DNA from 3 places in the Streptomyces sp. NPDC087440 genome. Region 2 is predicted to be linked to each of the others. Evidence: riboswitches for the same ligand, from Rfam matches in the RefSeq annotation. Region 2 holds a riboswitch; each other region holds the start of a gene.

Region 1 (9,933 bases), on a different contig from region 2:
CGCCTGCGGCGTACCGGCTCCAGATCCCGCCGCAACGGGCCAGGCGCATGCCGCCGACGGGTCAAGGCTGCTTCCGGCCGATCGTGCGAAGATCCCAGCCATGAACGATCTTCAGCTTCGGCCCGCCGTGGAATCCGACCTCGCCGCTCTCGTCGGGCTGCGTGACGACGCGGCCCGCTGGATGCTCGCTCAGGGGGTCACGGGGCAGTGGAAGCCGGGTGAGCTGGACGGCGACCACTTCCGCAGGGTCATGAAGAGTGGCGAGGTCTGGGTGGCGGAGGACACCGAAGGCATCGTCGGCGCCTGGGAGCTGTGGTGGGAGGACGAGGGCGCCTGGGGACCGCAGCCGCCGAACGCCGGTTACGTGCACCGGCTGATGGTCGATCACGCCAGGGCCCCGCGCGGTACGGGCCGGGAGTTGCTGAGCGCGGCGGAACGCCGGGTGGCGGAGAGTGGCCGGGAGTGGGTACGGCTGGACTGCCTGGCCGGAAACGAACGACTCACCGCGTTCTACGTCGACGCCGGGTACCGGATCGTGGGCAGCAAGGAGGGCAAGCCGCAGCCGGGTGGAACCCCGAAGTCCTTCACCCTGCTGGAGAAGGCGGTGGGTCGGGGCTGAGCGGTCCAACGGCGCGGAGTTGCCGTACGGGTGGGCGGTGTCGTCCTGAGGGTTGGCAGGGGGAGCCGGGACGCGGAGAGCCCGCCGCGACGTTCGCGGCGGGCCCTCCGGGCGCTGATGCGGGTCAGTCCTTGCGGGTTTCGACCTCGGTGGTGAGCTGGGGGACGACCTCGAAGAGGTCGCCGACGACGCCGTAGTCGACGAGCTCGAAGATCGGGGCCTCGGCGTCCTTGTTGATCGCCACGATCGTCTTCGAGGTCTGCATACCGGCCCGGTGCTGGATCGCACCGGAGATACCGGAGGCGATGTACAGCTGCGGGGAGACGGACTTGCCGGTCTGGCCGACCTGGTTGGAGTGCGGGTACCAGCCCGCGTCCACCGCGGCGCGGGAGGCGCCGACGGCCGCACCGAGGGAGTCGGCGAGCTTCTCGATGATGGAGAAGTTCTCCGCACCGTTCACCCCGCGGCCGCCGGAGACCACGATCGCGGCCTCGGTCAGCTCAGGACGCCCGGTGGACTCACGCGGGGTCCGCGCCACGACCTTCGTGCCCTTCGCCGCGTCCGAGAAGGACACGGTGAGGGCTTCGACCGCACCGGCGGCCGGGGCGGCCTCGACGGGGGCGGAGTTCGGCTTGACGGTGATGACCGGGGTGCCGGTCGAGACCCGCGACTTGGTGGTGTAGGAGGCGGCGAACACGGCCTGCGTCGCCACCGGACCCTCAGCACCGGCCTCCAGGTCGACGGCGTCGGTGATGATGCCGGACGTGATCCGCACCGCGAGACGCGCGGCGATCTCCTTGCCCTCCGCCGAGGACGGCACCAGCACGGCGACCGGGGACACCGCCTCGTACGCGGCCTGGAGCGCCTCGACCTTCGGGACGACGAGGTAGTCGGCGAACTCCGGGGCGTCGGCGGTCAGCACGCGGGTGGCGCCGTGCTCACCGAGCAGGGAGGCGGCGGCGTCGCCACCAGCGCCGAGGAAGACCGCGACGGGCTCGCCGATCCGGCGGGCCAGGGTCAGCAGTTCGAGGGTGGGCTTGCGGACGGCACCGTCGACGTGATCGACGTAGACGAGAACTTCAGCCATGAGAAATGCTCTCCTGCAACAGACGAAGGGGGGTGGGGTGAAGGGGCCGGGTTCTTAGATGAACTTCTGGCCCGCGAGGAACTCGGCGAGCTGCTTGCCGCCCTCGCCCTCGTCCTTGACGATCGTGCCCGCCGTACGCTCCGGACGCTTGTCCGCCGAGTCGACCTTCGTCCAGGAGCCCTCCAGGCCCACCAGCTCGGCCTCCAGGTCCAGATCGTCCAGGTCCAGCGACTCCACCGGCTTCTTCTTCGCCGCCATGATCCCCTTGAACGACGGGTAGCGGGCCTCACCCGACTGGTCCGTCACCGACACCACGGCCGGCAGAGAGGCTTCGAGCTGCTCGGAGGCAGCATCGCCGTCGCGGCGGCCGGTGACCACCCCGTCCTCGACCTTGACCTCCGACAGCAGTGTCACCTGCGGCACCCCCAGGCGCTCGGCCAGGATCGCCGGGAGCACACCCATCGTGCCGTCCGTCGACGCCATACCCGCGATCACCAGGTCGTAGCCGGTCTTCTCGATCGCCTTGGCGAGCACCAGCGAGGTCGCCATCACGTCCGAGCCGTGCAGATCGTCGTCCTCGACGTGCACCGCCTTGTCCGCACCCATCGACAACGCCTTGCGCAGCGCGTCCTTCGCGTCCTCCGGACCCACCGTCAGCACGGTGATCTCCGCGTCGTCGGCCGCCTCCGCGATCTGCAACGCCTGCTCGACCGCGTACTCGTCCAGCTCCGACAGCAGACCGTCGACATCGTCCCGGTCGACCGTCAGGTCATCGGCGAAGTGCCGGTCACCAGTGGCGTCGGGCACGTACTTCACACAGACAACGATCCTCAAGCTCACGCCGAGTCTCCTTACACATACGGGTGTCGCACACGAAGCGGTCGCAGAACGCGCACGATGGATGTCTCGAACATATGGCACTGAGTACCCTCTGTAAATGCATTGAGTGCCACATTTGCGGGTTCCGGTGTTACGTTCGCCGCATGACCGAGGTGCGTAGGCGGCGCAAGCCGGCGGGAGAGGCCCCCGAAAGTGCAGCCTCACAGGAGGCCTCGACGGGGGACGTGCCCAAGACGCCCATGCGCGAAGTGCTGGCCGAATCCGCGTTCGCGCTCTTCCTGGAGCGCGGTTTCGAGCGGACGACCGTGGACGACATCGTCGCGAGGGCCGGAGTGGGACGCCGCTCCTTCTTCCGGTACTTTCCGTCCAAGGAGGACGCGGTCTTCCCCGACCACGACCGCTGTCTCGCCGACATGACGGCCTTTCTGGAGGCCGCGGGCGACGCGGAACCCGTCGGCGCCGTGTGCGACGCCGCCCACCTGGTCATGCGGATGTACGCCGCGAAACCCGAATTCTCCGTCCAGCGCTACCGGTTGACCCGCGAGGTCCCCGGTCTGCGCACCTACGAACTCTCCGTCGTACGCCGTTACGAACGCACCCTCGCCGCCTACCTCCGTACCCGGTGGAACGGCACCCCGGACGGCGCCCTGCGCGCCGAAGTGGTCGCCGCCGCCGTGGTCGCCGCCCACAACAACGCCCTGCGCACCTGGCTGCGCACGGGCGGCGAGGGCGACGCCGACGCGGCCGTCGAACACGCGCTGGCCACGGTGCGCGAGGTGTGGGCGGGCGGCCGTGCCCCGGCGGGGGAGCCCGCAGGGGACGAGGTCATCGTGATGGTGGCGCGCAAGGGCGCCCCGCTGTGGCGGGTGGTCCAGCAGGTCGAGTCCGCGCTGACGGATGACCGCGACTGAGCGGCGGCAGCGGCAGCCACGAGAGCAACAGCAGCACTGAGTGCCGCACCTGACGGGTACTCAGTGCCGCCGATGTCCCCAGGCAGAGACCAGCGGTGACGTGGCCAGATCGAGGCGGCCGGTGGCCACGTTCGCCAGGTGCCGGTCGATGTCCGCGTCGGTGGCGATGCCCGCCGCCACCAACCGGTCCCGGATCTGACGTACCGTCGCCGCTTCCAGGACCGTGCAGGCCGGGGACGTGATCGGGAAGTACGCGTCCGCCTGTACGTCGTCGAGTCCCGCCTCCCGCAGCAGGCGGGGAAGCGTCCTGCCGTACGCGAGATCCGCGCCCCGCGCCGCCATCAGCTCGCGGAAGCCGTTGCGCAGGCGGTTGGCGAGGCGCTGTTCGGGGCCGTACTCCTCCGGGCAGAGCAGTGGCTGCAAGCCCGGGTCGGCGTCCTCCAGCAGCAGTACGCCGCCGGGGCGCAGGGCCCGGACCATCCGGCGCAACGCCTCGGCCCGGTCCACCACGTGCACCAGCACCAGCCGGGCGTGCACCAGGTCGAAGCCGCCCGGGGGCGGGGGATCGGCCGCCACGTCGTGCTGCCGCACTTCGACGTTGCCCGGGCCGAGGTCCCGTACCCACGACACGTCGATGTCCGTGCACAGCACCTCCCCCGTGGCCCCCACCCGCTCGGCCAGCCCCAGCGGGACGGACGGGCCGCCCGCCCCGACCTCCCAGACCCGCATGCCCTCGGTGAGGCCGACGGCGTCGACGTGCCGGAACGTCACCGGGTCGAACAGCTCCGACAGCGCGCCGAAGCGGATGCCCGCCTCGGACTGCTGGTTGTCGAGCAGGTAGCCGGAGTCCGGGGTGCCGTGGTGGTCGGTGTCGTGGTGATCGGTGTCGTGATCGGGCATGGGGGGGGTTCCTGCCGTCTTGTGTACGTTTACGGGCCCGGCCAGTTCATCACGCGCACCCCGCCCCCACTGCGCCCCGGTGACACGGTCACCCTCACGGCGGAGGTCCTCGGCGCGATCTCCAACACGGTCGTCCCCGGCCCTGACCCGGTCCCGATCCCGGTGGCCCGCAGGCGCACCCGAGGGTGACCGGGGGCCGCCGGTGCGGTCAGGCCGTACGGTCCCGTCGGCCGCAGACGTGTGCGCAGCGGCGGGCCGCGTCGCGGCGGACGGTGCGCAGGCGGTGCAGGGTGGCGTGGCGGCGGCGTCTCCACTCCGTGCGGGGGAGGCCCGCGCGCTGGCCGCCGCCGGTCATCAGGGCGTTGACCGAGGAGTGCGGGTCGGCGGCCATCCCCTTCGCGACGAGGACCCCGACCAGCAGCGGGACGAGCGCGACCGCGATCGCCGACCCGGCGACGGTCACGTGGCGCAGGTGAGTGCGGTGCGCGGCGGAGGCGGTTGTTGAGGTCATGACGGCATTTCACCGGAGTGGGCGGGCCGGTGGATCGGTGCGGGTACTCAGGTGGGTGGTGCTCAGATACTCAGGCGGGCCGGGGCGAGGCGGGGGGCGTGTGTGTCGCGGGAGGGGCGTCGAGGCGGGCCAGCCATGTCGTGAGCGTCTGCTCCAGGCCCTCCGCCTCGGCGCCCAGCAGGTCCAGCAGGCGGCGTTCGTTGCGCATGTGGTCGGTGAACGCGCGGTCGATCAGCTCGCGCCCCTGCGGGGTGAGGGCCACGATCCGGCCGCGCCGGTCGACGGTCGCGTCACGGCGGACGACGAGCCCCGCGCGCTCCAGCCGGTCGAGGCGCTTGGTCATCGCGCCGGTCGTCACCATGGTGTGCGCGGCGAGTTCGCGCGGCGCCCGCTCGAAGGGCTCACCCGCGCGGCGCAGGGCGCACAGCACGTCGAACTCGCCCTCGTGCAGGCCGTGTTGGTCGTAGACCTGGTACAGCTCCTGGGTGAGCCGGTCCGCGAGGCGGTGCAGGCGGCCGATCACGCCCTGCGGGGACACGTCGAGGTCCGGTCGTTCGCGGCGCCACTCAGCCTGGATGCGGGCGACGTGGTCCGGGGAGGGCCGGTCCGGCACGGAAGATGCGTTCATGTATCCCACAATAACTTCCCGGGAAGCTACATTGGGTTCATGGAAGCCAAACTGCGAGGTGTGGTGCTCACCGCGATCGCACCGGTCGCCTGGGGGACCAACTACTTCGTCACGCACGAGTTCCTCCCCGCCGACCACCCCCTCTACGGGGCCGCCCTGCGCGCCCTCCCCGCCGGACTCGTCCTCCTGCTCCTGTGCCGGAAACGGCCGCGCGGGGCGTGGTGGTGGCGGTCGGCCGTGCTGGGGGTGCTCAACGTCAGCGTGTTCTTCGTCCTCGTGTACGTCGCCTCCCAGCTCCTGCCGACCAGCGTCGCCGCGACCGTCATGGCCGTGGCCCCGCTGGCGATGATGCTCATGGCCTGGCCGCTGGTCTCGGAGCGGCCCGCGGTGCCCCACCTGGCCGGGGCCGTGCTCGGGCTGGGCGGGGTCTGTCTGATGCTGCTCACGGGGGCGGAACGGGTGAGCCTGCCCGGGGTCCTCGCCTCCGCCGTCGCCATGGTGGTGTCGTCCTTCGGCTACATCCTGGCCAAGCGCTGGAACGACGGCACCGACGTCCTCGCCTCGACCGCCTGGCAGCTCGTCGCCGGAGGCCTCTTCCTGCTCCCGGCCGCCGTCCTCGTGGAGGGTCAGCCGCCCGCGCTCTCCGTCCCGGCGCTGCTGGCGTTCGCGTACGTCACCCTGGTCGCGACCGCGCTGGCCTTCACCGTCTGGTTCGCCGGGCTGCGCCAACTGCCCGCCGGGACCGTCGGGTTGATCGGGCTGCTCAATCCCGTCACCGGTGTGCTGCTCGGCACGGTGCTCGCCGCCGAGTCGCTGACCGTACGCCAAATGGCTGGCCTGGCACTGGTGTTGACCGGTGTCATGCTCGGACGCCCGCAGGCGTCGTCGCGGAAGGCTGCGGGGCGCGCAGCCGGGTGGTGGCGTGCCACAGGCAGTACACGGCCGCGGTTCCGAGCACGCCCCGCACGATGTTCCACACCACCCACGGGTCCTCGAAGCGCTCGCGCACGGACGCCGGATCGCTGATCCGGGCCGGGGCCCCGGCGGCGGCCAGCTCGTTGTTCAGGGGCACGTTCGCCGCCGAGGTCACCGCGATCACCAGGACGTACAGCACCAGCGCGGCGAGCACCCACCGGCCCGCCGGGGTCTTGCGCTGCTGCCAGGCGGACACGCCGATCAGGACCAGTGCGCCGAACAGCCCGGCGAAGAACACCGGGTTTTCGATCACCACGTTGATGTTCTGCATCACCTCCACGTAGACCCGGTCCTCGGAGCGGGCCAGCGCGGGCATCACCCCGCAGGCGAACGCGTACCAGACGCCCGCCACCAGTCCCGCGAACACCGTCGCCGCGCCGAGGACAATTCCGTTTGCCGTGTGCTTCGTTGTCATGGGGGTCAGTCAACAGCCCCGGGGACGCAGGGGACATGCGTGAGAGGCGCAGGCGCATGTCCCCGCGTCCACAGTCGGCCGAGCAGGGCTGAGGTCAGGCGATCCGCTCCGACAGCGGGCCCGTGAGGTCGTCCAGGATGTCGGCGGTGTGGTTGCTGACCAGGCGGCCGCTCCACCGGTCGACCAGTGCCGGCACGCTGGGGGTGCCCGTGAAGGGGTGCACGGTCGCCTCGTACGCGCTGAGCAGCGCCGCGTACGCCTCGGGGGCGTCGGCGGGGCACGCCGGGAGGGTGGTGGCGTACACCGAACCCTTCAGGCCGAGCAGGGCGACGGCGCTCAGCAGGGCCCGCGACGCGGGGCACCCCTCGGTCAGGAACAGCTCGTAGCGGTGCGGCGCGGGGTAGAAGCCCCCGGCGCGGTCGACGCCGATCCGGCCGCGCACCAGCGGCACGGGACGGGGGGTGTCGGGCGTACAGGGAAGGGAGCTGCGGGCAGTGGTCTCGGGCATGACTCTCCTCGGGGGCACACGTGTCCCCCTGTGTCGTCGCGTGTCGGACATGTGAACTCTCGAACCCGCCCGAGCGCACTAATACGCGCTGGAGACCCGCTGCAGATCGATGTGCAGTCGCCTCGTCAGTCCGTTCCAGGGCATGTCCACCGGTCCCACCTCCGGGTCCGCGCGACACGGAACCACGCTTGCCCCGCCGCACCGGCGGAACCCGGTCGTCACCCGGGGCACCCCGTCGCGGAGGAAGGGTTGCCTGCCAGCGGGCCGGGGCCGATGACCGCCGGACGGGATGCTCGAACCCGCCCGGAAGGCGCTGACAATCGTGACCGTCCCGGCCAGTGTCCGGGCCCCTCCGAGACCCGTCAAGGAGGCCGTTCGCGCCATCTCACGTGCTGGGCGGCGCCGTTGACATTCGAATCCGGCCGTGGCTAAGTTGCGGCGCATCGGCGGAAGCGAAGCCCCTCGGGGGCGGAATGGTGACGGTGAGCGAGATGGACGCAGCTGAGGGGTTGGCCGTGTGGCGCTCCCACGGCCGTGTCCCGCTGTGCGCGGACCGCTCCGTCGACCTCCTGCGCGTCAGCAGCGCACTGTGTACGGCCGTGTGCCGCACCGCCGGTCACTGAGCCCGCTCGTCGGCTGACGGCCTGGTCCGACACCCCGCCGGGGGTGCGTGACTCGCCCGACACGCCGCTGCGGGCCGGACTGTGACGCATCGTCAGGTCCGGTGACGTACGGGGACTCTCCCGTCCCGTGTGACGTACCGGCCCTCTCCTGTTCCGCACCCGTCCGCCCGACGGCCGTGCCCTCCGACGTCACCGCCCCGACGGTCGTACGTCCCTCTCCTCCCCGTCCCCGCCCCCGCACACTCCCGCACGCCGTGCTCCGTCGCGCCGCCCCCGGCCCGGCGGTGACCTGCGGCGATGTGTGCGGCCCGGGGGCCGAATCCGCTGGAGCCCTCCATGAGTGACTCTCCCGGTGTCGCTGTGTCCTCCGGCACGGCAGCGACCGCCGAGACGATCCCCCGACCCGATCCGTCCGCGTCCGCACCACCACCCCCCGAACCCCCGAAGGGGGCGGCGGCCCCGGCCCTGCCCCCGAAGGCGCAGCGCGTGCTGCCGCTGCGGCGGCCCGGCCAGTGGATAGCCACGGCGATCGTGCTCGTCCTCGCCGCACAGTTCGTGCACGGCCTGATCACCAACCCCTTCTACCAGTGGGACCGCTTCCAGTACTGGTTCCTGCGCCCCACCATCCTCGACGGGCTGCTCATCACCCTCGAAGTCACCGTCTACAGCGCGGTGTTGGGACTCCTCGGCGGCATCGTGCTCGCCGTGGCCCGGCTCTCCGACAGCCCCGTGCTGCGCACCGTCAGCTGGGTGTACACCTGGCTGTTCCGGTCGGTGCCGCTGATCGTCGTCCTGCTCTTCCTCTACAACTTCAGCGCGCTCTACCAGACCCTCAGCCTGGGCATCCCCTTCGGTCCCGCCTTCTTCACCTTCGACGAGAACCGGCTCGCCACCGACATGGTCGTCGCCGTCGTCGGACTCAGCCTCAACGAAGCGGCGTACGCGGCCGAAGTGGTGCGCGGCGGGCTGCTCTCCGTCGACCAGGGCCAGCACGAGGCGGCCTCCGCACTCGGCCTGCCCAAGCGCTACCAGTTCGCCAGGATCGTCTTCCCGCAGGCCCTGCGCTCCATCGTGCCGAACTACGTCAACCAGCTGATCGGCCTGGTCAAGGCCACCTCACTGGTCTTCTACGTCTCGCTGCTGGACCTGTTCGGCTCGGTGCAGAGCATGGGCAGCACCTACCCCGGCGACATCGTCCCGCTGCTCCTGGTCGCCACCACCTGGTACCTGATCCTCACCAGCGTCGTCTCCGTCATCCAGTTCTACGTCGAACGCCACTACTCGCGCGGCGCCCTGCGCACCCTGCCGCCCACCCCGTTCCAGAAGGTGCGCACCGGCCTGACCGAACTGCGGGCCCGGGCCCGGAGGGAGACCGCGACATGACCACGGCCGAGATCGCCGAAGTGGCGGAGGTGCGTGCGGAGGTACGTCCCGCCGCCGTCGAAGTGCACGGGGTGCACAAGTGGTTCGGTGCCCAACACGTCCTGGACGGAGTGGAGTTGACCGTACGCCCCGGAGAGGTGACGGTCGTCATCGGGCCCTCCGGCTCGGGGAAGTCCACGCTGCTGCGGGTGATCAACCACCTGGAGAAACCCGAGGCCGGACACGTCAGCCTCAACGGCGAACCCATCGGGGTGCGCCGGCACGGCGAACGGCTCAAGGAGCTGAGCGAGCGGGTCATCCTCGCCCAGCGCAGCCGCATCGGCTTCGTCTTCCAGAACTTCAACCTCTTCCCGCACCTGACCGTCCTCGACAACGTCGCCGCCGCCCCGGTCGCCACCGGCAAACTGGGCAAACCCGAGGCACAGGCGCTCGCCCGCGACCTGCTCGGGAGGGTGGGACTCGCCGACAAGGCCGCCGCGTACCCGCGTCAGCTCTCCGGCGGGCAGCAGCAGCGCGTCGCCATCGCCCGCGCG
Region 2 (9,933 bases):
CACCCTGCCGCCCGGGGCGGGCGGACTGCTCGACGGGAGCTGCGCGAGCAGACAGTAGCGGGACGCTCACAGGGCGACCAACGACCGCGCGGGGCCCCGAAAGTGCCCGTACAGCACGACGCCCCGCCGATGACCAGGTCATCGGCGGGGCGGGCGGTCAGCACGGGGAGCCGCAATTCGCCCGAACGGGCGGTGTGTTCGGCGTGGGCTCCTGGGTAGGGCGGGCGTGTCGTGGGTCCGTGGGGCCCTCAGCCGCCGACGCGCACTCCGTACATGAACGAACCGAGGTACCGCATGTCCTCGACGCGCACGTTGGCGCCGGGCTTGGGGGCGTGCAGCGACATGCCGTTGCCGGCGTAGAAGCCCACGTGGGCGAGGCCGCTGAAGAAGACCAGGTCGCCGGGGCGCAGGTCGCTCTTGTTGTAGATCTTCGGGCCGTCGTTGACCTGGGTGTAGGTGCTGCTGCCGACCGTGCGGCCGACCTGCTTGAACGCCCAGTAGACGAGACCGGAGCAGTCGAAGGAGTTGGGGCCCTTGGAGCCCCAGCTGTAGGGCGAGCCCATCTTCGTGCTGGCGGCCTGCATGGCGGCGGCGCCGATGCCGGAACCCGACGAGACATCGCCGAGCTGCGAGCGGCCGTTGGCGTCCCGGCTGGCCCGGTCCTCCTGCTCCGACATGGCGTCGCGCTCGGCCTGGGTGAGCGTGTTGAGCAGCTTCTGCGCGTCGGCCAGCTTGCCCTGGATGGTCTGGCGCTTCTCGCCGAGCTCCTTGCGGACCGAGGCGAGGTCGGCGAGCTTGCCCGAGGCCTCCTCGCGCTCCTGGGCGAGGGTGCGCTGCTTGCTCTGGATCTTGCGAAGCGACTCGGCCTGCTTGGTGCTCAGCTGGTTCATCGCGGCGGCGCGGTCCAGGAACTGGTCCGGCTCGGAGGACAGGAAGAGCTGGAGCGAGGGGTCCACACCGCCCGCGCGGTACTGCGCGGTGGCCATCGAACCGAGGCCCTTGCGCAGGTCGTTGAGCTCTGCCTGACCGCGGGCCACCTTCTCCTGGAGGTTCTTGACCTGCTTCTCCAGGGTGCCCTGCTTCTCCTTGGCGGCGTTGAACCGCTCGGTCGCGGCCTCCGCCTCCTCGTGCAGGTTGTCCACCTTCGCCTTGACTTCCTTCTTGTCAGGCTTGGGCGCGGCGTTGGCCGACTGCGAGGTGAGCGCCACGGCTGCGGTGGCGGCAAGGGAGAGCACGGTCACACGGGTGCGGCTCGGCTGCTTGGGACGACGGTGGGACGCCACGAAGGCGAGCTCCTTCTTCCTCAGCCGCCGACCGGCGCGGTTGGCGGGCCCCTCGCTGATACTCCGGATGAGTGATCAACCGCGCGAAGGTTCGAGCCCAGACCTTAGTGACCTTCTTGTGATCAGTTCAAATCCTCATAGGAAAAATCTCGCCCTCAGGGCGCATAAATTCCTTGCGTCACACGCTGCGTCATGGGCAGTTGACGGAACGCCAGCCCCAACAGCATTCAATACGGTCATCAGGGAGACAAGTTGGGCATCCCCTGCCGCATCGCCCGCAAGTGCGTCGAAAGCACCGACACCGGGCTCAGGCCCGCGAGAGCCTCTTGAGGAGCATCGCGGAAGCGACGGGCCGCGCACCGGACTTGGCGACACCGTCGGCCACCTCGCGGTCGGTGGAGACCACCACCACCGGGCGCCCGTCGGGCTCGGCCCGCACCAGCTGCCGGATCAGCTCGTCGGCCGTCACGCCCGCCTTGCTGAACAGCACCCGCACCCCGCGCGGCGGCGCGAGCAGCACCGGAGCCGCCAGCTCCGCACCGTCGAAGACACACGTCACCTCGGCGCCCGAGGCCGCCGCCAGCATGGACAGACCGCCCAGCAGCCGCAGCCGCTGCTTCTCCAGCGGCATCGTCGGATAGCCGGTCTTGGTGACGTTGTAGCCGTCCACCACCAGATGCGCCTGCGGCAGCGCCAGCAACTGGTCCAGGACCGCCGGGTCGGTGTCGGACAGGGCCCGCGCCGCGATGTCCTTGGGCGACATCCGCCCCGGCTCGACCGCGTCCACGGTGTCCGCGGGCCGCCCGGTGGACGGCGGCAGCGCCAGCTCCCTGCGCAGCCCCTGCGCCGCCTCCAGGACGGTGTCCAGGAGCAGCCGCAGCCGCATGTCCTCGACGCTGCGTCCCTCGCGTACGGCACGGCGTCCCGCCTCGACGGACGCCTCCGCCTCGCCGAGCCGGGCCCGCAGCCGCCGGGTCTCCGCCTCCGCCGCGGCCACCTGGGCGGCCGCCTCGGCCCTGATGCCGTCGATCTCGCCCTGGGTCTTGCGCAGGGCGGCCTCGCCGCGCTTGACGTCGCTGAGGGCGCCGCGCAGCTTGCGCTGGGCGGCCTCGGACTCCCGGCGGGCCGCGTCCACTTCGGCCCGCAGCCGCTCGGTCTCGCCCTTGGTGCGTTCCCGGGCCTCGGCCAGCTCCGCGCGCAGCTGGTCCAGTTCGCGCTGGGCGGCCTCGTCGGCGCGTTCGGCGTCGGCGCGCTGGGCCTCCTCGCCCGCGGCGGCCACCAGCTTCACCCAGCCCACCGGGCGCAGTACGTAGGCGGCCGCCGCCACGTCCACCGGGTCGGCGGCGGCGGGCGGCGACCCGGCCTCCAGCGCGCTCGCCAGCTCGGGCTGCGTCTCGCGCAGCCGTTCGCCGATGCGCTGCCTGAAGACCGGGTCGCTCTCCAGTGCCGCCGCCATCGCGTTGCCCGCGAACTTGGCGCGTCTGGTGGGGGTGAACCGGGCGTACTGCCGCAAGGGTGCGGGCAGTTCGGCCACCGTCAGGCCGCCGAACGCATCCGACACCAGCGTCACGACCCGGCGCCGTACCCCCTCGGGCAACGGGCGGTCGAGCACCTCTGCGACGTCGTCGGCCGAACCGGCCCGGTCCGCGCCGCTCGCGGGCTCCACCATTGCCGTCACCCCACTGCCTTCCTACCCTCGCGGGCATGCTCCGCCGGGCCCGCCCACGAGAACCCGCTAGGAGTTCTGGGGGTCGGCGTCCGGCCTGTCCACCAATTCGATCTGGTCCACCGCGTTGCACCAGCGGCAACGCACGGACTCGATGGTCTCACTGACCACCTCGCGTTCCTCGACCTTCGACTCCCCGGCCAGGTCGAGGTGCACGTACTCGACCACCTTGGACGAGCGGGTCACGTCGAACCGCGTGAGGTTTCCGCAGAGGGTGCAGCGCCACCGGGTTCCGGCAGTGGGCAGGGGAACCGTCGTCGTCATGCGTACCGTCCTCTTCCTTCGCACACGTCATACGTGTGTCGTACGTCGTTGCCGCGGTGCGCCGTCGAACTGCGGATGCCCTGCGCGCAACCCTACGGCCTTACGGGTACCCCGCGCCGAGGGCGGTCGACCCTTGAGACCGGGGTGACCCGGGCGACAGCCCGGACGCCCGGGCCCGGCGTGCCAGCCCGGCCCGCACCGTGCGCTGCGGCATGCTCGCATCGTGATCCCCATGAGCAAGGCCACAGCCGGGCGACGGCAGGCGCGGTGGCGGGAGATCAGCCGGGGGCCGGTCGTGACGTACGCCGTGATCGGCGTCTGCTGCGTGGTCTTCCTGCTCGGCCCCGCGTCCGGCTTCACCCCCGCGTACGGGACCGGGGACGCGCTCCTCGCCGCGCAGAGCGCCTACTTCGAGCGCTGGGGCGTCGTCCCCGCCCAGCTGGTCAAGGGCGGCGGGCACGCCCTGCTCACCCCGTTCACCGCCCTGTTCGTGCACGGCAACTGGCTGCACCTGCTGGGCAACATGCTCTTCCTGTACGTCTTCGGGGCGATGACCGAGGAACGCATGGGCCGCCTGGCGTACGCCCTCTTCTACGTGATCTGCGGCTACCTCGCCCTCGTCGCGTACGCCCTCGCGCACGCCGGCTCCGACGAGACCCTGGTCGGCGCGTCGGGGGCGATCTCGGCGGTGCTGGGGGCGTTCCTGCGGCTCTTCCCGCACGCACGGGTCACCAGCCTCTTCCCCTTCCTGCTGTTCCTGCCGCTGCGCTTCCCCGCCTGGATCGTGCTGATCTTCTGGTTCGTGCTCCAGTGGCTGGCCGCCCAGGGGCTGGGCGAGGGGGCCGGGGTGGCGTATCTCGCGCACGTGGTGGGCTTCGCCGGGGGCTTCCTCTACGCGTGGGCGCGTTATCGCCGTACGACTACAGTTGCGAGCGCAGCAGCACCACCGGCCACCGAGGGAGAAAGCCAGCCGTGATCACCGCGATCGTGCTCATCAAGACCAGCGTGGACCGCATCCCCGAGATCGCCGAGTCCATCGCCGCGCTGGACAGCGTCAGCGAGGTCTTCTCCGTCACCGGTACGTACGACCTGATCGCCATGGTGCGCGTCGGGCGGCACGACGACCTGGCGGACATCATCCCCGGCTCCATCAGCAAGATCCCCGGCGTCGAGGGCACGGACACGCACGTCGCGTTCCGCACCTACTCGCAGCACGACCTGGAGGCGGCGTTCGCCATCGGGCTGGACGGCTGACACCTGCACGGTACGGCTGTGGCCCGCCCCCTGCACGAGGGGGCGGGCCACAGCCGTACCGTACGGAAGCCTCAGACGGCCGGGACGCAACGCCCGCCCTCGGTGCGGTAGTTCCACTGCGCGCCGTTGGCGACGAGTTCCTTGACCGCGCGCACGAACCGCTCCACGTGCTCGTCCGGCGTGCCCGCGCCGAAGCTCACCCGGATGGCGTTGAGGGAGCGCTCGCCCGGCTCGGCCTCGGGGGCGCCGCACTCGCCCGGGTCCTGGGGGTCGCTGCCGAGCAGCGTGCGCACCAGCGGGTGGGCGCAGAACAGGCCGTCGCGCACCCCGATGCCGTACTCGGCGGAGAGCGCGGCGGCGAAGTGCGAGCTGTTCCAGCCCTCCACGACGAAGGAGATGACGCCGACGCGCGGGGCGTCGTCGCCGAACAGCGAGAGCACCTTCACGGCCGGGACCTCGGCGAGGCCCGCGCGGACCGTGCGCACCAGCGCCTGCTCGCGCTGGACCAGGTTGTCGAAGCCCGCCTCGGTGAGCGCCTTGCAGGCGGAGGCGATCGAGTACACGCCGATGACGTTGGGCGAACCGGCCTCGTGGCGGGCGGCCGTGGTGTGCCACTCGACGTCCACGCCGCCGTCGGCGCGCCGCGCGACCTTCTTGGACGCGCCGCCGCCCGCGAGGTACGGCTCGGCCGCCTGGAGCCAGTCGGCGCGCCCGGCGAGCACGCCGGAGCCGAAGGGCGCGTACAGCTTGTGGCCGGAGAAGGCGACCCAGTCGACGTCCAACTCCTTGACGGACACCGGGTGGTGGGGCGCGAGCTGGGCGGCGTCCAGCACGATCCGCGCGCCGTGGGCGTGCGCTGCGGCGGCCAGCTCGGCCACCGGCCAGATCTCCCCGGTGACGTTGGAGGCACCGGTCACGCAGACCAGCGCGGGGCCGTACGGGTCGCGGTCGGCCAGCGCCCGCTCCAGCGTCTCGACGGCCTGGGCCGGAGTGCGCGGGGCGTTCAGGTAGGTGACGTTCGCGTCCTGCCAGGGCAGCAGCGAGGCGTGGTGCTCGGTCTCGAAGACGAACACCTGGCAGTCGGCGGGCAGGACGGCCGCCAGGAGGTTCAGCGAGTCGGTGGTGGAGCGGGTGAAGACGACCTGGTCACTGTCGCGGCAGTCGAGGAACTCGTGGACGGTCACCCGGCTGTTCTCGAACAGGTCGGTGGAGAGCTGCGAGAGGTACCCAGCCCCCCGGTGCACGCTGCCGTAGTACGGGGCGTACGCGGCGACGTCGTCCCACACCCGCTGCAGGGCCGGCGCACTGGCCGCGTAGTCGAGGGCCGCGTACGTCACTTCGCCCCCGGTGACCAGCGGCACGGCCACGTCCCGGCCGAGGACGGGCAGCGGCGCACAGCAGGGGTCGGCGCACTCGGCGGCGCAGGCGTCGACGGAGGGGGCGGCGGCAGAGGTGGCGGCGACGGTGGCGACGGACGATGCAGACATGGCGAAACTCCTGGCAGGACAAGGCGGAATGGCTTCAGTGATGCCCGCACGGAATCCGACGAAGGCTCAACTACCTTGTCTCGTACGGGAGTTGCCTCGACGCTCCGGATACACGTGTCCGGTTGCGGAGGTGAAGGTGAAACGGGGCCGAGCGGCCCTATCGCATTCGCTTGCTCACGAGACTGCTCCCTTGAGGACCAGGACCCCAGGGGCGCGCCACTCAAGATGAGTGCGCAGGGGTCCGCGCTTGCCGTAGACCTCGCTGCCTACGACCTGGTCTTCACCCGGGGCACCCCGCCACGGACGGAGGGTTGCCGGACAGCGGGCCGGGGCCGTAGTCGCTGTCACTCATGACCTGGTCAGCATCCTGCCACACACACGATCACATGCAAGAGCGCAGTCCGGTTTCTGAGACGTCCGGACTGCGCTCTGCGTCACACCAGCAGGGTGTTTCAGGCGTTGCTGGCCCGCACCCAGCGGTCCAGGGCCGCCTGCGCGCCCCCGGAGTCCAGGGACGCGCGCGCCTGCTCCAGACCGGCCGCGATCTCCTCGTTCAGCGATCCGCCGCCCGGGTTCAGGGCCACCAGCGCGGCCGCCGTGTTGAGCAGCACGGCGTCCCGTACGGGCCCCTTCTCGCCCGCGAACAGCCTGCGGGCCACCTCCGCGTTGTACGAGGCGTCCGCGCCGCGCAGGGCCTCCACCGGGACGAGTTCGAGGCCGACCTCGCGCGGGTCGAAGGCCTCCTCCCGGACGCCCCCGTCCCGTACCACCCAGACCCGGGAGGTCGCGGTGGTGGTCAGTTCGTCGAGGCCGTCGTCGCCGCGGAAGACGAGGGCGGAGTTGCCGCGTTCGGCGAGGACGCCCGCGACGATGGGGGCCATCCTCGCGTCGGCCACGCCGACCGCCTGGGCGCGCACCTGGGCCGGGTTGGTGAGCGGGCCCAGGATGTTGAAGGTGGTCTGCGTGCCGAGCTCCTTGCGGGCCTTGGCGGCGTACCGCAGCGCCGGGTGGAACTTCACGGCGAAGCAGAAGGTGATGCCCGCCTCGCCCGCCACCTCGGCCACCCGGCGGGGCGTCAGGTCCAGGTTGACGCCCAGCTTCTCCAGGACGTCGGAGGAGCCGCTCGCCGAGGACGAGGCCCGGTTGCCGTGCTTGACGACCTTGGCGCCGGTGCCGGCGATGACGATCGCGGACATGGTGGAGATGTTGACCGTCTTGGCCATGTCGCCGCCGGTGCCGACGATGTCGACGCTGGGGCCGGGCACCTCGATGGTGTTGGCGTGCTCGTACATCGCCCGTACCAGACCGGTGACTTCCTGCACCGTCTCGCCCTTGGCGCGCAGGGCGACCGAGAAGCCCGCGATCTGCGCGTCGGTGGCCTCGCCGGACATGATGCGGTCCATCGCCCACGCGGTGTCGTCCGCGCCGAGGTCCTGGCCGCGCATCAGGGCGGTGAGGATGCCCGGCCAGCCGCGGGCCGCCACGCTGTCGCCGCCGACTGGGGTCACAACGTTCATGGTCCGCTCCAGGGTCCACGCGCCCGGCGAAGGGCATGCCGATAAGGGATGGGGCCACCCTATCCAGCCCCGGTACGCGCGAAGAGCCCCGTCCGGGGTCCGGACGGGGCTCTTGGCTGTGGCGAACAGTCGCCGGTTCAGTTCACTTCACTGGACCGGCCGGGGATCAGTGGTGGCCGTGGCCGCTGGTGATCTCCTTGTACTCCTCGGCGGTGGGCTTGGCGATCTGGTTGCCCTCGCCGTACATGCCCTTGCTCAGCTTGACGCGCAGCTTCTCGGCGGGGCCGACCTTGCGCGTGACACCGTTCTCGTCCTCGGCGGGACCGATCTCGGCCGGCGCGTACTGCTCGTGCGCCGTGAGCGTGTGCAGCTTGTCCGCGGACAGGGGCTCGTGGACCTCGACGAACTCACCGTGCGGCAGGCGCTTGATGATGCCGGACTCGCGTCCGTGCAGCACCTTCTCGGCGTCCCTGCGCTGGAGGCCCAGGCAGATCCGCTTGGTGATGATGAACGCCAGGACCGGACCGACGAAGAAGCCGATGCGCACGAACCACGAGATCGAGTTGAGCGACAGGTGGAAGTGCGTGGCCCACAGGTCGTTTCCACCGCCGACGAGGCCGATGAAGTACAGCGTGATCCAGGCGACGCCGAACGCGGTGCGCGTCGGGCTGTTGCGCGGGCGCTGTGCGATGTGGTGCTCGCGCTTGTCGCCGGTGACCCAGGACTCCAGGAACGGCCACACCGCGATGACGGCGAGGATCAGACCGAAGAGGGTCAGCGGGATGAACACGCCCAGGACCAGCGTGTGGCCCCAGAGGTTGATCTCCCAGCCCGGCATGACACGCACCAGGCCTTCGGCGAAGCCCATGTACCAGTCCGGCTGGGCGCCCGTGGACACCTGATCGGGACGGTAGGGGCCGAGCGCCCAGACCGGGTTGATCGTGAACGCCGCCGCGATGATCGCGATGATGCCGAAGACCAGGAAGAAGAAGCCTCCGGCCTTGGCCATGTAGACCGGCAGCAGCGGCATGCCCACCACGTTGTTGTTCGTGCGGCCGGGGCCCGCGAACTGGGTGTGCTTGTGGTAGAAGACCAGGATCAGGTGCGCCACCATCAGGCCGAGCATGATGCCCGGCAGCAGCAGGATGTGCACCGAGTAGAACCTGGCGACCATGTCGTGGCCGGGGAACTCCCCGCCGAACAGGAACATCGAGATGTACGTGCCGACGACCGGCACGGACAGGATCGCGCCCTGCGTGAAGCGGACACCGGTGCCCGACAGCAGGTCGTCCGGCAGCGAGTAACCGGTGAAACCGGTGAACATGCCGAGGACGAACAGCAGGAAGCCGAACAGCCAGTTGACCTCGCGCGGCTTGCGGAAGGCACCCGTGAAGAAGACGCGCATCATGTGCACGAACATCGCCGCGAGGAAGATCAGCGCGCCCCAGTGGTGGATCTGCCGGATCAGCAGACCGCCACGGACGTCGAAGCTGATGTCCAGCGTCGACGCGTAGGCCTCCGTCATGCGGATGCCGTGCATCGGGGCGTACGACCCGTGGTACACGACCTCGTTCATGGACGGGTGGAAGAACAGCGTCAGATACACACCCGTGAGGATGATGATGATGAAGCTGTACATGCAGATCTCGCCGAGCATGAAGGACCAGTGGTCCGGGAAGATCTTGCGCATGTTGGCCTTGGCGAGGGAGTAGATCCCCAGCCGGCCGTCCGCCCAGTCCGCGACCCGCTCACCGGCGGGCGCCTTCTGCTGCGGCTTGGATTCGGTAGTCGTCGCAGTACTCATCCGCGCTCCCAGAAGGCAGGACCGACGGGCTCGGCGAAGTCGCCCATGGCTTCGAGGTAACCCTGGTCGTTCACCTTGATGTGCAGCTGCGGCAGCGGGTGACCGGCCGGGCCGAAGATGACGCGGGCGCCGTCGGACAGGTCGAAGGTGGACTGGTGGCACGGGCAGAGCACGTGGTGCGTCTGCTGCTCGTACAGGCTGATCGGGCAGCCCACGTGGGTGCAGATCTTCGAGTACGCGACGATGCCCTCGGCCGCCCACTCGCGCTGCTGCTTGTTCTTGATCTCGTCCGGCTGGATGCGGACGATCATCAAGGCGTCCTTGGCGATCTTCGAGTTGAACTCGTGGTCGTCCTCCTTCAGGCCTTCCGGGATGGCGAAGGTGAGCGAGCCCACCACGACGTCCTCGGCCCGCAGGGGCTCCATCGTGTTCTGGTTGATCAGACGCTTGCCCTTGTCCCAGGACGTCTCGCGGAGCTTCTTCTCCGGCAGCGGACCGAGGTCGCGCAGCAGCACGACGCCGGACAGCGGCACCAGGGCCAGCGCACCGAACATCGTGGTGCGGATCAGCTTGCGACGGCCGATCACCGACTCCTCGG
Region 3 (9,933 bases), on a different contig from region 2:
ACCACAGATCTTGGACACGGGCACGCACGGTGGGCCGACCGTGGACCGGTCGCGGGCCGGGGCACGGGCCCCGGACGCACCAAGGGCCCGTACCCCTGTAGCGGGATACGAGCCCTGAGCGCGTGAGAACTGGTGAGTGCGTAGTTGGCCGATCGCGCCGAGATCAGACGGCGAGCTTGACCATGTCCGCCTGCGGACCCTTCTGGCCCTGCGAGATCTCGAACTCGACTCGCTGACCCTCTTCAAGGGTGCGGTAGCCGTCCATCTGGATCGCGCTGTAGTGGACGAAAACATCCGCACCACCGTCGACCGCGATGAAGCCGTACCCCTTCTCCGCGTTGAACCACTTGACGGTGCCCTGAGCCATGCCTAACTCCCCTATTACTGGCCCTTGCGCGAGACCGCACTTCGCGACCCCGGGTCAGACCCCACCCGCCGACAGGAACGCGGAAGGTGTGCGCCGTAGCGCGTCGACCGCGGCTGAATGTATCCGCCCAACTGCCCTCTGCAACAGGTCAATCCGACGAGAATTCTGGGCAGGATCGAACGCCCGGATCGGTCAACTCCCGCATTTCCAGGGCAAGTCGGGCCGGACATAGCGTGCGCATCGGCGGCAAATCGCTCGAACACACGGGCCGCATCTTGTCGCCTTCTCATATGCACGGGGCATGGGCGGCGACCGGGGCTTCCCCCACTCTACCCCTTTCAACCCTGCAGAATTGCCCCCTCCGCTTGTGTGCGGAGGGGGCAACTGGGGTCAACGCGGGGCGCGTTGGGGGCGCACGCCGAGGGGCGGTCAGCCTCCGGCGACGGCCGGGATGATCGAGACGCCGGCGCCGTCCGGGGTGGCCGTCTCCAGGCCGCTCTCGAAGCGGACGTCGTCGTCGTTCACGTACACGTTCACGAAGCGGCGCAGCTTGCCCTGGTCGTCCAGGACGCGGGCGGCGATGCCCGTGTGGTTCTTCTCCAGGTCGGCGATGACCTCGGCGAGGGTCGCACCCTCGGCGGCCACCTCGGCCTCGCCTCCGGTGTACGTGCGGAGGATGGTGGGGATGCGGACCTTGACGCTCATGGGTTCAGCCTTCCTTGCGTACGTACGGGGGTGATTCAGCGTGCCAGGCCGGCGTCGCGGAACGCGTCCAGGCTCGGCCGGATGGTCGCGGAGGGGCCGGTGGTCGGGGCCACCGCGTCCAGGGTCTTGAGACCGTCGCCGGTGTTGAGGACGACGGTGGTCAGCGTCGGGTCCAGCAGCCCGGCCTCGATGAGCTTCTTCGTCACGCCGACGGTCACGCCGCCCGCGGTCTCCGCGAAGATGCCCTCGGTGCGGGCCAGCAGCTTGATCGCGTCGACGACCTGCTCGTCGTTCACGTCCTCGACGGCCCCGCCGGTGCGCCGGGCGATGTCCAGGACGTACGGGCCGTCCGCCGGGTTGCCGATGGCGAGCGACTTGGCGATGGTGTTCGGCTTCTGCGGGCGGACCACGTCGTGACCGGCCTTGAAGGCCGTCGACACCGGGGAGCAGCCCTCCGCCTGGGCGCCGAAGATCTTGTACGGCTTGTCCTCGACCAGACCGAGCTTGATCAGCTCCTGGAGGCCCTTGTCGATCTTCGTGAGCTGCGAACCCGAGGCGATCGGGATGACGATCTGGTCCGGAAGCCGCCAGCCGAGCTGCTCGCAGATCTCGTACGCGAGCGTCTTCGACCCCTCGCCGTAGTACGGGCGCAGATTGACGTTGACGAAGCCCCAGCCCTCGCCCAGCGGGTCGCCGATGAGCTCGGAGCAGAAGCGGTTCACGTCGTCGTAGTTGCCCTCGATGCCGACCAGCTCGCCCCCGTACACGGCGGCCATGACGACCTTGCCCTGCTCCAGGTCGTGCGGGATGAACACGCAGGAGCGGAAGCCGGCCCGGGCGGCGGCGGCGCCCACCGCACCGGCCAGGTTGCCGGTGGAGGAGCAGGAGAGGGTGGTGAAGCCGAAGGCGCGGGCGGCCTCGACGGCGATCGCGACGACGCGGTCCTTGAAGGAGTGGGTCGGGTTCCCGGAGTCGTCCTTGACGAACAGGCCGCCGGTGACACCCAGTTCACGCGCCAGATTGTCCGCCTTGACCAGCTTCGTGAAGCCGGGGTTCAGGCTGGGCTTGGTGGCGACGTCGGCCGGGACGGGCAGCAGCGGGGCATAGCGCCAGATGTTGTCCGGACCGGCCTCGATGCGCTTCTTCAGCTCTTCGGGGCTGTCGGTGGGGAGGTCGTACGCCACTTCCAGCGGCCCGAAACAGAGCTGGCAGGCGAAGATCGGACCGAGTTCGAAACGCTCCCCGCACTCGCGGCAGGAGAGGGCGGCGGCGGGGCCGAGGTCAACGGTGTTCACTGCGGCTTCGGTGGTCTGCACAGCCATGATGGCGAGGTCCTTTCCTCATCTTCCCCGCGACGACTTTCGTACGCGAGACGGAATTGGCACCTTCCTGGCCTGACCTCGCGGTCGGCTGGGGGGTTGCCGGGACTTCAACGGGCCGTTTCCCTCTGTCCCTCTGGATGAGCGCTATGACTCCGGCGACCGCACAGGCGGGCCGAGTGTTTATGTGCGCTTCCGACCCCGACATGCACAGGTCGTCCGCGTTGTTCAAGACTGTAACCGAACCCCCGGACGGGTGTGCCAGACGTCCGGACCGCGAGATGGATCACAAAAGCGACCACAGGGACAGGAGTGACGGGCGTGCTGGAAGAGGTGGAGCGCTGGCTGCAGGCGCGGTCCTGGTCGGCCGCCGACCGCCCGCCGGAGCAGCTCCTCGCCGCCAAGGCCGCCCACGGGCAGAGCATCAGCGTGGTGCTGCCCGCCCTGAACGAGGAGGCGACGGTCGGCGAGATCGTCGCCACGATCCGCCGGGACCTGATGGGCCCCGCGTTCCCCCTGGTGGACGAACTGGTGGTGATCGACTCCGGCTCCACCGACCAGACCGCGAAGGCGGCCGCCGAGGCGGGCGCCCGGGTGGTGCACCGGGACGAGATCCTGCCGCGCGTCCCCGCCCTGCCCGGCAAGGGCGAGGTCCTGTGGCGCTCACTCCTGGTCACCACGGGCGACGTCGTCTGCTTCGTGGACGCGGACCTGAAGGACTTCGACGCCTCGTTCGTCTCGGGCATCGTCGGCCCGCTGCTCACCGACCCGCACCTCCAGTTCGTGAAGGCCACCTACGACCGCCCGCTCGACGGCGCGGCGGGCCAGGGCGGCCGGGTCACCGAGCTGATGGCCCGCCCCCTGCTCAACCTGCACTGGCCCCAACTGGCCGGATTCGTCCAGCCGTTGGGCGGCGAGTACGCGGCCCGCCGCTCCCTCCTGGAGCGCCTGCCCTTCCCCGTCGGGTACGGGGTCGAACTCGGCCTGCTCATCGACTCCCTGCACACGGTCGGCCTGGACGCGCTGGCCCAGGTGGACGTGGGGGTGCGCATCCACCGCCACCAGGACGGCCAGGCGCTGGGCCGGATGGCCGCCGCGATCTACCGCACCGCCCAACTCCGGCTCTCCCGGGGGCATTTGATACGTCCGTCCCTCACCCAGTTCGAGCGGATCGGCTCCGGCTTCGTCCCCCGTACACACCCTGTGGACACCGAGGAGCGCCCGCCCATGCGGGAGATCGCGGAGTACGCGGCGCGGCATGCGGCGTAAGCGGCTGCCACAACCGGCCCGGGACCGCGCGTCGCACCCCGCTCCGTAACTCTGCGTAGCTAGCTTTCGCCGTATGCGACTGACCCGACCCCGGAGCACCCTGACCCTGCTCCTCACCGCCGCGGCCCTGACCACCGCAGCGGCCCCCCAGCCCCGCATCCCGGCTCCCGCACCCCGCGCCGGGGTCGTCGAGCCCTTCGCCAAGCGGTACGACGCCTCGCTGTACGGCGACTTCCGGACCATCGGCAACACGGTGCTGGGCTGCGCCGCCAACCCCGCCGACGCCCAGGACTGCGCCGACGCGACCAGCGGCGCCTGGGCCCAAGGGTCCAACAACAGCTTCGTGATGCGGCGGATCAACACCGCGGGCATGAACCCGGCACACGGCTCCAGCACCGGCCGGCTGGTGATCCCGCCGGGCGCGCGGGTCGCGTACGCGCGCCTCTTCTGGGGCGGCAACAACGGCAGCATGTACGCGCGCGGCGCCGTGCACCCCGGCTGCGACTCCCGGGCCCTCAGCGAGCCGACCGACCCCACCCCGGGCAGCCCGGACGACGTGGTGCCGAAGCTGCGGGTGGGCACCGGACCCGCCACCCCGGTGGTACCTGAGTTCCGGGTGCAGGACCCGGCCGACGCGAGGGGCGCGCACTTCTTCACCGCGGAGGCCGACGTCACCGGGGCCTTCGCCGGGACGACCGGCACCGGGCAGCCGCTGACGGTCGGCGTCGGCGACATCTGGACCACCGAGGGCTTCGGCTGCTCGGCGGGCTGGTCGCTGACGGTCGTGTACGCCTACGACGCCCCGCAGCCGGAGCACGCGCCCAACCGCCGCCACGTCTACGTCTTCGGCGGCCACGTCTTCCAGGGCGCCTCCGACCCGGACACCACGCTCACCGTGGCGGGCTTCCGCAAGCTGGGCGGGGTGAAGGCGCGGGCGAGCGTCACCGCGTACGAGGGCGACGCCGCGTACAAGGGGGACCGGTTCCTGGTGGGCGGCCTGCCGGTCGCCGAGAGCCGTACCGGTGCGCTGGACAACTTCTTCGTCAGCCACGCGGACGGCTCCCTCGATCCCGACCTGGTCACCAACATGTCCATCGACGCCAAGGAGTTCGACCTGCCGGACGGAGCAATTCCGCCGGGTGCGACCTCGACGGCGCTGACCTTCACCACCGCCGGGGACACCTACGTGCCGCAGTCGCTGGCGCTGTCCGTGCCGATCCCCGACCTGGAGTACTCCAAGACGGCGAGCACGAAGTCGGCGCACCCGGGCGATGTGGTCCGCTACACGGTCCGGGCCCGCAACACGAGCACCCTGGACCACCCCGGCGCGGACTTCACCGACGACCTGACGGACAACCTCGACGACGCGGTGTACCAGGGCGACGCCCGGGCCTCGCTGGGGACCGTGACGTACCAGGCCCCGAAGCTGCGCTGGTCGGGGGCGGTGCCGGCCGGGGCGACGGCCGAGGTCACCTACTCGGTACGGGTGACGAAGCCCAGGTCGGGCGACGGGAAGCTGCGCAACGGCGTGGTCGTGACGACCCGGAACACCAACTGCCCGCCCGGCAGCAAGGACCCGGCGTGCGTGGTGACACCGACGGTGGGCCCGGTCAAGCCGACGGGGAAGCCCACGGGCAAACCGACGGGCCACGGCGGGAAGCCGACCGGCAGGCCCACCGGGCACGGCTCCTGGTGGCACGGCGGCGGGACGAAGCCCGGCGGCCGGCCGCACCCGGGCCCGATGCCGTCCGCGCAGAGCGCCGGTGCCCATGAGCTGGCCCGTACCGGCCCCGACGACCGGGCGCTGTGGGTGGCGGCCGGGGGCGCGCTGACGCTGGCCGGGCTCGGCGTGCTGGCGTCCGTCTCGGTCCGGAGCCGCCGCCGGCCGTGAGCGGGAGTGCCGTACCGGGGTGCGCGGGAATGCCGTGCGGCCGTGCTCGTCCGTCGAGTGCGGCCGTACGCACGTTTGAGGGGAATCCCTACCGGCTAGGTTTCGCCACATGACTTCCGCGTACGACGCTGAGCAGCCCGAGCCCGTCCAGGCCGAGATCCTCGTCGCCTCCAACAGGGGCCCGGTGACGTACGCCCTCGGCGACGACGGGGAACTGACCGCCAGGCGCGGCGGCGGTGGGCTGGTCTCGGGCCTGTCCGCGATCGGACCCGACGCGGACGCGCTGTGGGTGTGCTCGGCGCTCGGCGAGGGCGACCGGGAGGCGGTCCGGCGCGGGGTCGGCGAGCCGGGCGTACGGATGCTGGACATCGACGCGGACACGCACGCCGACGCGTACAACGGCATCTCGAACTCGGTGCTGTGGTTCGTGCACCACCTGCTGTACCAGACCCCGCTGGAGCCGGTCTTCGACGCGGAGTTCCGTCGCCAGTGGGCGGCGTACGAGACGTACAACCGGGCCTTCGCGCGGGCGCTCGCCGAGGCGGCGGCCCCGGGGGCGGCGGTCCTCGTGCAGGACTACCACCTGTGCCTGGTCCCCGGCATGCTCCGCGAGCTGCGCCCCGACCTGCGCATCGGCCACTTCTCGCACACCCCGTGGGCCCCGGTGGACTACTTCCGCCTGCTCCCCGACGACATCGCCGAGCAGCTCCTGCGCGGCATCCTCGGCGCGGACCGGGCGGCCTTCCTGACCCGGCGCTGGGCGGACGCGTTCACGCAGTGCGCGCTGAGCGTGCTGGGCGAGGAGGCGCTCGACGGCAAGCGGATCGGGGTGCACGGTCTGGGCGCGGACGCCGACTTCCTGCGGGAGCGGGCGCACCGGGACGACGTGGCGGAACGGCTGGCGGCGCTGCGCGAGCAGGTCGGCGGCGGCCCGGACCGGCGCACGATCGTCCGCGTGGACCGCACCGAACTGTCCAAGAACATCGTGCGCGGGCTACTCGCGTACGGACACCTCCTCGACACCCGCCCCGAGTGGCGGGAACGGGTCGTGCACATCGCCTTCGCCTACCCCTCGCGGCAGGACCTGGCGGTGTACCGGGACTACACGCAGGAGGTGCAGCGGGTCGCCGACGACATCAACTCCCGTTACGGGACGGAGGGTTGGACGCCGGTCGTGCTCCACGTGAAGGACGACTTCGCGCGCTCCCTGGCCGCGTACCGGCTCGCCGACGTGGCGCTGGTGAACCCGATCCGGGACGGCATGAACCTGGTCGCCAAGGAGATCCCGGTGGTCTCCGACGAGGGCTGTGCGCTGGTGCTGTCGCGGGAGGCGGGGGCGTACGAGGAGCTGGGCGAGGACGCGGTCGTGGTGAACCCGTACGACGTGGTGGGCACGGCCGACGCCCTGCACGAGGCCCTGACGATGGAGCCCGGGGAGCGCGCCGAGCGGACCAAGCGGCTCGCGGCGGCGGCGACGGCGCTGCCGCCCGCGCAGTGGTTCCTGGAGCAGCTGGAGGCGCTGCGCGCCTAGGAAACGACCGAAGGCCCGGAGTCCCTGGGAAGGGATTCCGGGCCTTCGGCCTGCTAGTAGCGGGGACAGGATTTGAACCTGCGACCTCTGGGTTATGAGCCCAGCGAGCTACCGAGCTGCTCCACCCCGCGTCGGTGAACACGACAGTACGGGGTTTCGGCGGCGGTGGGAAATCGATTATCCGGAGACCCGTTCGGCGAGGGCCGCCAGGAAGGCGGTGACCTCGGCCGGGCCCGGCAGCAACACGTCTGCCTGGTCGGCGAGTTCGGGGATGGCGGTGCCGCTGCACACGAGGAGGCCCGGGACGCCGTCGGAGCGGAGTTTCTCGACGGCCGCGTAGGCGGGGAGGTCGCCGAGGTCGTCGCCCGCGTAGAGCACGCAGCGGGCGCCCACTTCGCGTACGTACGCCTCCAGCGCGACGCCCTTGTCGACGCCCGGCGGCCTCAACTCCAGTACGAGTCGGCCGGGTTCGAGGAGGAGGTCGTGGCGGGCGGCCAGCTCGGCGAGGGGGCCGCGCAGGGCCTCGAAGGCGGCTTCGGGGGCGGTGGCGCGGCGGGTGTGGACGGCGACGGCCTGCCCCTTCTCCTCCACCCAGGTGCCGCGCCAGGCGCCGTGCGCGTCCAGCACGCCGGGCAGCTCGGCACGGGCGGCGGCGAGGCCGGGGTGGGGGGCGGGGGCGCGGACGGTGCCGGTGCGGGCGTCCCAGCGTTCGGCGCCGTAGTGGCCGAGGACGACGAGGTGCTCCAGGGCGGGCACCCCGGCGAAGCCGCCGTACCGCACGGCCACCCCCGCGGGGCGGCCGGTGACGATCGCCACGGAGGCCACGTGCGGGGCCAGGGCGGCGAGGGCGGGGACGGCGCCGGGGTGGGCGCGGGCCTGTTCGGGGTCCGCGACGATGTCGGCGAGGGTGCCGTCGAAGTCGAGGGCGACCAGGGCGCGGGCGGGGTCGGCGAGCAGGGCGGCGAGGGCGTCGCGGCCGGCGGGGGTGGACGGTTCGGGAAGAGTGTCCATGGCGGGGAGCCTACCGAGCGGGGGCTCGGGGTGAACGGGGGGTTCCGGCCTTGCGGGGCCGGTGCCGGGGATGGCTGCCCGGAGGGCATGCCATCCAGGGGCGCGGGGAACTGCGCGAGCAACCACCCACCCGGCCGCCCGGCGAGCGCTTCAGGTGAAGGGGCGGGGCCTTGGCGGTGAGGCGCGTCCGGCACAGGGCTGGGGCGGGGGCGGCACCCGGGTGGGCCGGGAGCGGGAGGGGCCGCCCCCTTGCCCGCCCTCCCCCAAGCTCTCAACTTCGTTCGAGCAGGGGGTACCCCCCTCGCCCCCGGGGGGCGGCCCCGCCGCCCAAGGGGGCTCAGGGGGCTACGGGGGCTCAGGGGGCTACGGGGGTTAGCGCCGAGCCCTCCGCTCGTCCCGCACCCTGCGCAGCCGTTTCACCGTGGAGGGGTCGTGCTCCCACGCGCGGGAGTCGTCCAGCAGGGCGTTGAGGAGCTGGTAGTACCGGGTGGGCGAGATGCCGAGCTGCTCGCGGATGGCGCGCTCCTTGGCGCCCGGCCCGGGCCACCCCCGCTTCTCGACGTCGAGCACGGCCAGCTCGCGGGCGGACAGCGAGGGGGCGGCGGGGAGGGCGGCAGGGGCGCCGGCGGGGGTGCCGGAGGGGCTGCCCCCGTCCTCGTACGGCTGCTGGTCGGACATGCGTCCAGACTAGGCCGACGGGACGGGCGGCGGAGGCGACGGACTACCGCAGGGCCGCGTTGTCCAGGGCGGCGGCCTCGCGGGACAGGACGCCCAGGACGGCGCCGGGGGTGTTCGAGGGCTCGACGGCCGTGCCGATCTGCTGCTTGATGTTGCTGCTGACCTCGGCCCAGGAGGTCTTGGAGACCGGGTACGACACGGCGTTCGGCAGCGCCTCCAGGAACTTGTGCAGCTTCTGGTGCTTGCTGTCGCCCGCCATCTTCGCGGAGGCGGACAGGGTGACCGGCAGCAGGTCGAACTCGTCGGCGAAGTCCAGGACGTTCTCGTCGCTGTAGACGAAGTCCAGGAACTTGCCCATCTCCTTGCGGTGGCCGTTCTGCTTGAAGCCCATCATCCAGTCGGCGACGCCCATCGAGGGGCGCTTCTTGCCGTTGGGGGTGGGCAGCGGCGCCATCTCGTACTTCACGCCGTTCTTCTCGGCCTGCTGCATCAGCGACGGGTGGCCGTTGAGCATGCCGACCTGGCCCTTGGAGAAGGCCTCGAAGGCGGCCTTGCGGTTGAGCTTGCCGGGGGCGACGGGGCCGGTCAGACCGGGCGCGACGAGTTCCTTCTTGAGGAACTGGAACGCGTTGATGTTGTCGGCCGAGTTGATGATGTACGTACCGATGTCGTCGACGTAGCCGGAACCGCCCGCCAGCATCCAGTTCAGGGTCTCCGCCTGGGCCTCCTCGGGGCCCAGCGGCAGCGCGAACGGGGTGGGCACGCCCTTGGCCTTGAGCTTCTTCGCGTCGGCGGCCAGCTCGTCCCAGGTCTCCGGGGCCTCGGCGATGCCGGCCTTCTCGAAGAGGGTCTTGTTGTAGAAGAGCTGGCGGGTGCTGCCGATGAAGGGCAGCCCGTACTGGATGCGGTCGAACTTGCCGTCCTGGGCGAGGGAGTCCAGGAAGTTGGCCTGGACCGGGATGGAGAGCATGTCGTTCGCGGAGTAGAGCTTGCCCGCGGCCGCGTAGTCGGCGTACGCGCCGATCTGGGCCAGGTCGGGGGCCTCGTTCGCCTTCACCATCGCGGCGACCTTGCTGTCGACGTCGTCCCAGGAGTAGATCTGTACGTCGACCTTGATGCCGGGGTTCTTCGCCTCGAACTTCTCGGCCAGCCTGTCCCAGTA

What was found. Region 2 has a riboswitch for S-adenosylmethionine ahead of ACIO3O_RS30300 (aminotransferase class V-fold PLP-dependent enzyme). Riboswitches for the same ligand answer to the same signal wherever they lie in the genome.
Region 1: it holds a riboswitch for S-adenosylmethionine, as region 2 does, so the genes downstream of both, ACIO3O_RS36510 (hypothetical protein) here and ACIO3O_RS30300 (aminotransferase class V-fold PLP-dependent enzyme) in region 2, are expected to answer to the same signal.
Region 3: it holds a riboswitch for S-adenosylmethionine, as region 2 does, so the genes downstream of both, thrC (threonine synthase) here and ACIO3O_RS30300 (aminotransferase class V-fold PLP-dependent enzyme) in region 2, are expected to answer to the same signal.

The regions. Positions count from the first base shown of each region.
Region 1 covers NZ_JBIUXN010000026.1:70,396-80,328, forward strand. The annotation lists gene ACIO3O_RS36460 (GNAT family N-acetyltransferase) at 101-619, shown strand; gene ACIO3O_RS36465 (electron transfer flavoprotein subunit alpha/FixB family protein) at 744-1,706, opposite strand; gene ACIO3O_RS36470 (electron transfer flavoprotein subunit beta/FixA family protein) at 1,761-2,546, opposite strand; gene ACIO3O_RS36475 (TetR family transcriptional regulator) at 2,786-3,457, shown strand; gene ACIO3O_RS36480 (class I SAM-dependent methyltransferase) at 3,518-4,357, opposite strand; gene ACIO3O_RS36485 (hypothetical protein) at 4,379-4,546, shown strand; gene ACIO3O_RS36490 (hypothetical protein) at 4,566-4,868, opposite strand; gene ACIO3O_RS36495 (MarR family winged helix-turn-helix transcriptional regulator) at 4,939-5,496, opposite strand; gene ACIO3O_RS36500 (DMT family transporter) at 5,536-6,522, shown strand; partial or broken gene ACIO3O_RS36505 (DUF1772 domain-containing protein) at 6,488-6,886, opposite strand; gene ACIO3O_RS36510 (hypothetical protein) at 6,981-7,394, opposite strand; SAM riboswitch class IV at 7,574-7,686, opposite strand; gene ACIO3O_RS36515 (hypothetical protein) at 7,886-8,017, shown strand; gene ACIO3O_RS36520 (amino acid ABC transporter permease) at 8,354-9,400, shown strand; gene ACIO3O_RS36525 (amino acid ABC transporter ATP-binding protein) at 9,397-9,933, shown strand, end outside.
Region 2 covers NZ_JBIUXN010000018.1:109,833-119,765, reverse strand. The annotation lists gene ACIO3O_RS30325 (NlpC/P60 family protein) at 249-1,283, opposite strand; gene ACIO3O_RS30320 (NYN domain-containing protein) at 1,591-2,952, opposite strand; gene ACIO3O_RS30315 (hypothetical protein) at 3,019-3,273, opposite strand; gene ACIO3O_RS30310 (rhomboid family intramembrane serine protease) at 3,506-4,249, shown strand; gene ACIO3O_RS30305 (Lrp/AsnC family transcriptional regulator) at 4,246-4,527, shown strand; gene ACIO3O_RS30300 (aminotransferase class V-fold PLP-dependent enzyme) at 4,599-6,014, opposite strand; SAM riboswitch class IV at 6,253-6,370, opposite strand; gene trpD (anthranilate phosphoribosyltransferase) at 6,467-7,531, opposite strand; gene ACIO3O_RS30290 (cytochrome bc complex cytochrome b subunit) at 7,698-9,335, opposite strand; gene ACIO3O_RS30285 (Rieske 2Fe-2S domain-containing protein) at 9,332-9,933, opposite strand, start outside.
Region 3 covers NZ_JBIUXN010000002.1:376,338-386,270, forward strand. The annotation lists gene ACIO3O_RS06415 (cold-shock protein) at 164-367, opposite strand; gene ACIO3O_RS06420 (MoaD/ThiS family protein) at 797-1,072, opposite strand; gene thrC (threonine synthase) at 1,108-2,394, opposite strand; SAM riboswitch class I at 2,410-2,538, opposite strand; gene ACIO3O_RS06430 (glucosyl-3-phosphoglycerate synthase) at 2,713-3,660, shown strand; gene ACIO3O_RS06435 (hypothetical protein) at 3,734-5,551, shown strand; gene ACIO3O_RS06440 (trehalose-6-phosphate synthase) at 5,661-7,082, shown strand; tRNA gene ACIO3O_RS06445 (tRNA-Met) at 7,140-7,213, opposite strand; gene otsB (trehalose-phosphatase) at 7,260-8,093, opposite strand; gene ACIO3O_RS06455 (DUF3263 domain-containing protein) at 8,466-8,771, opposite strand; gene ACIO3O_RS06460 (extracellular solute-binding protein) at 8,815-9,933, opposite strand, start outside.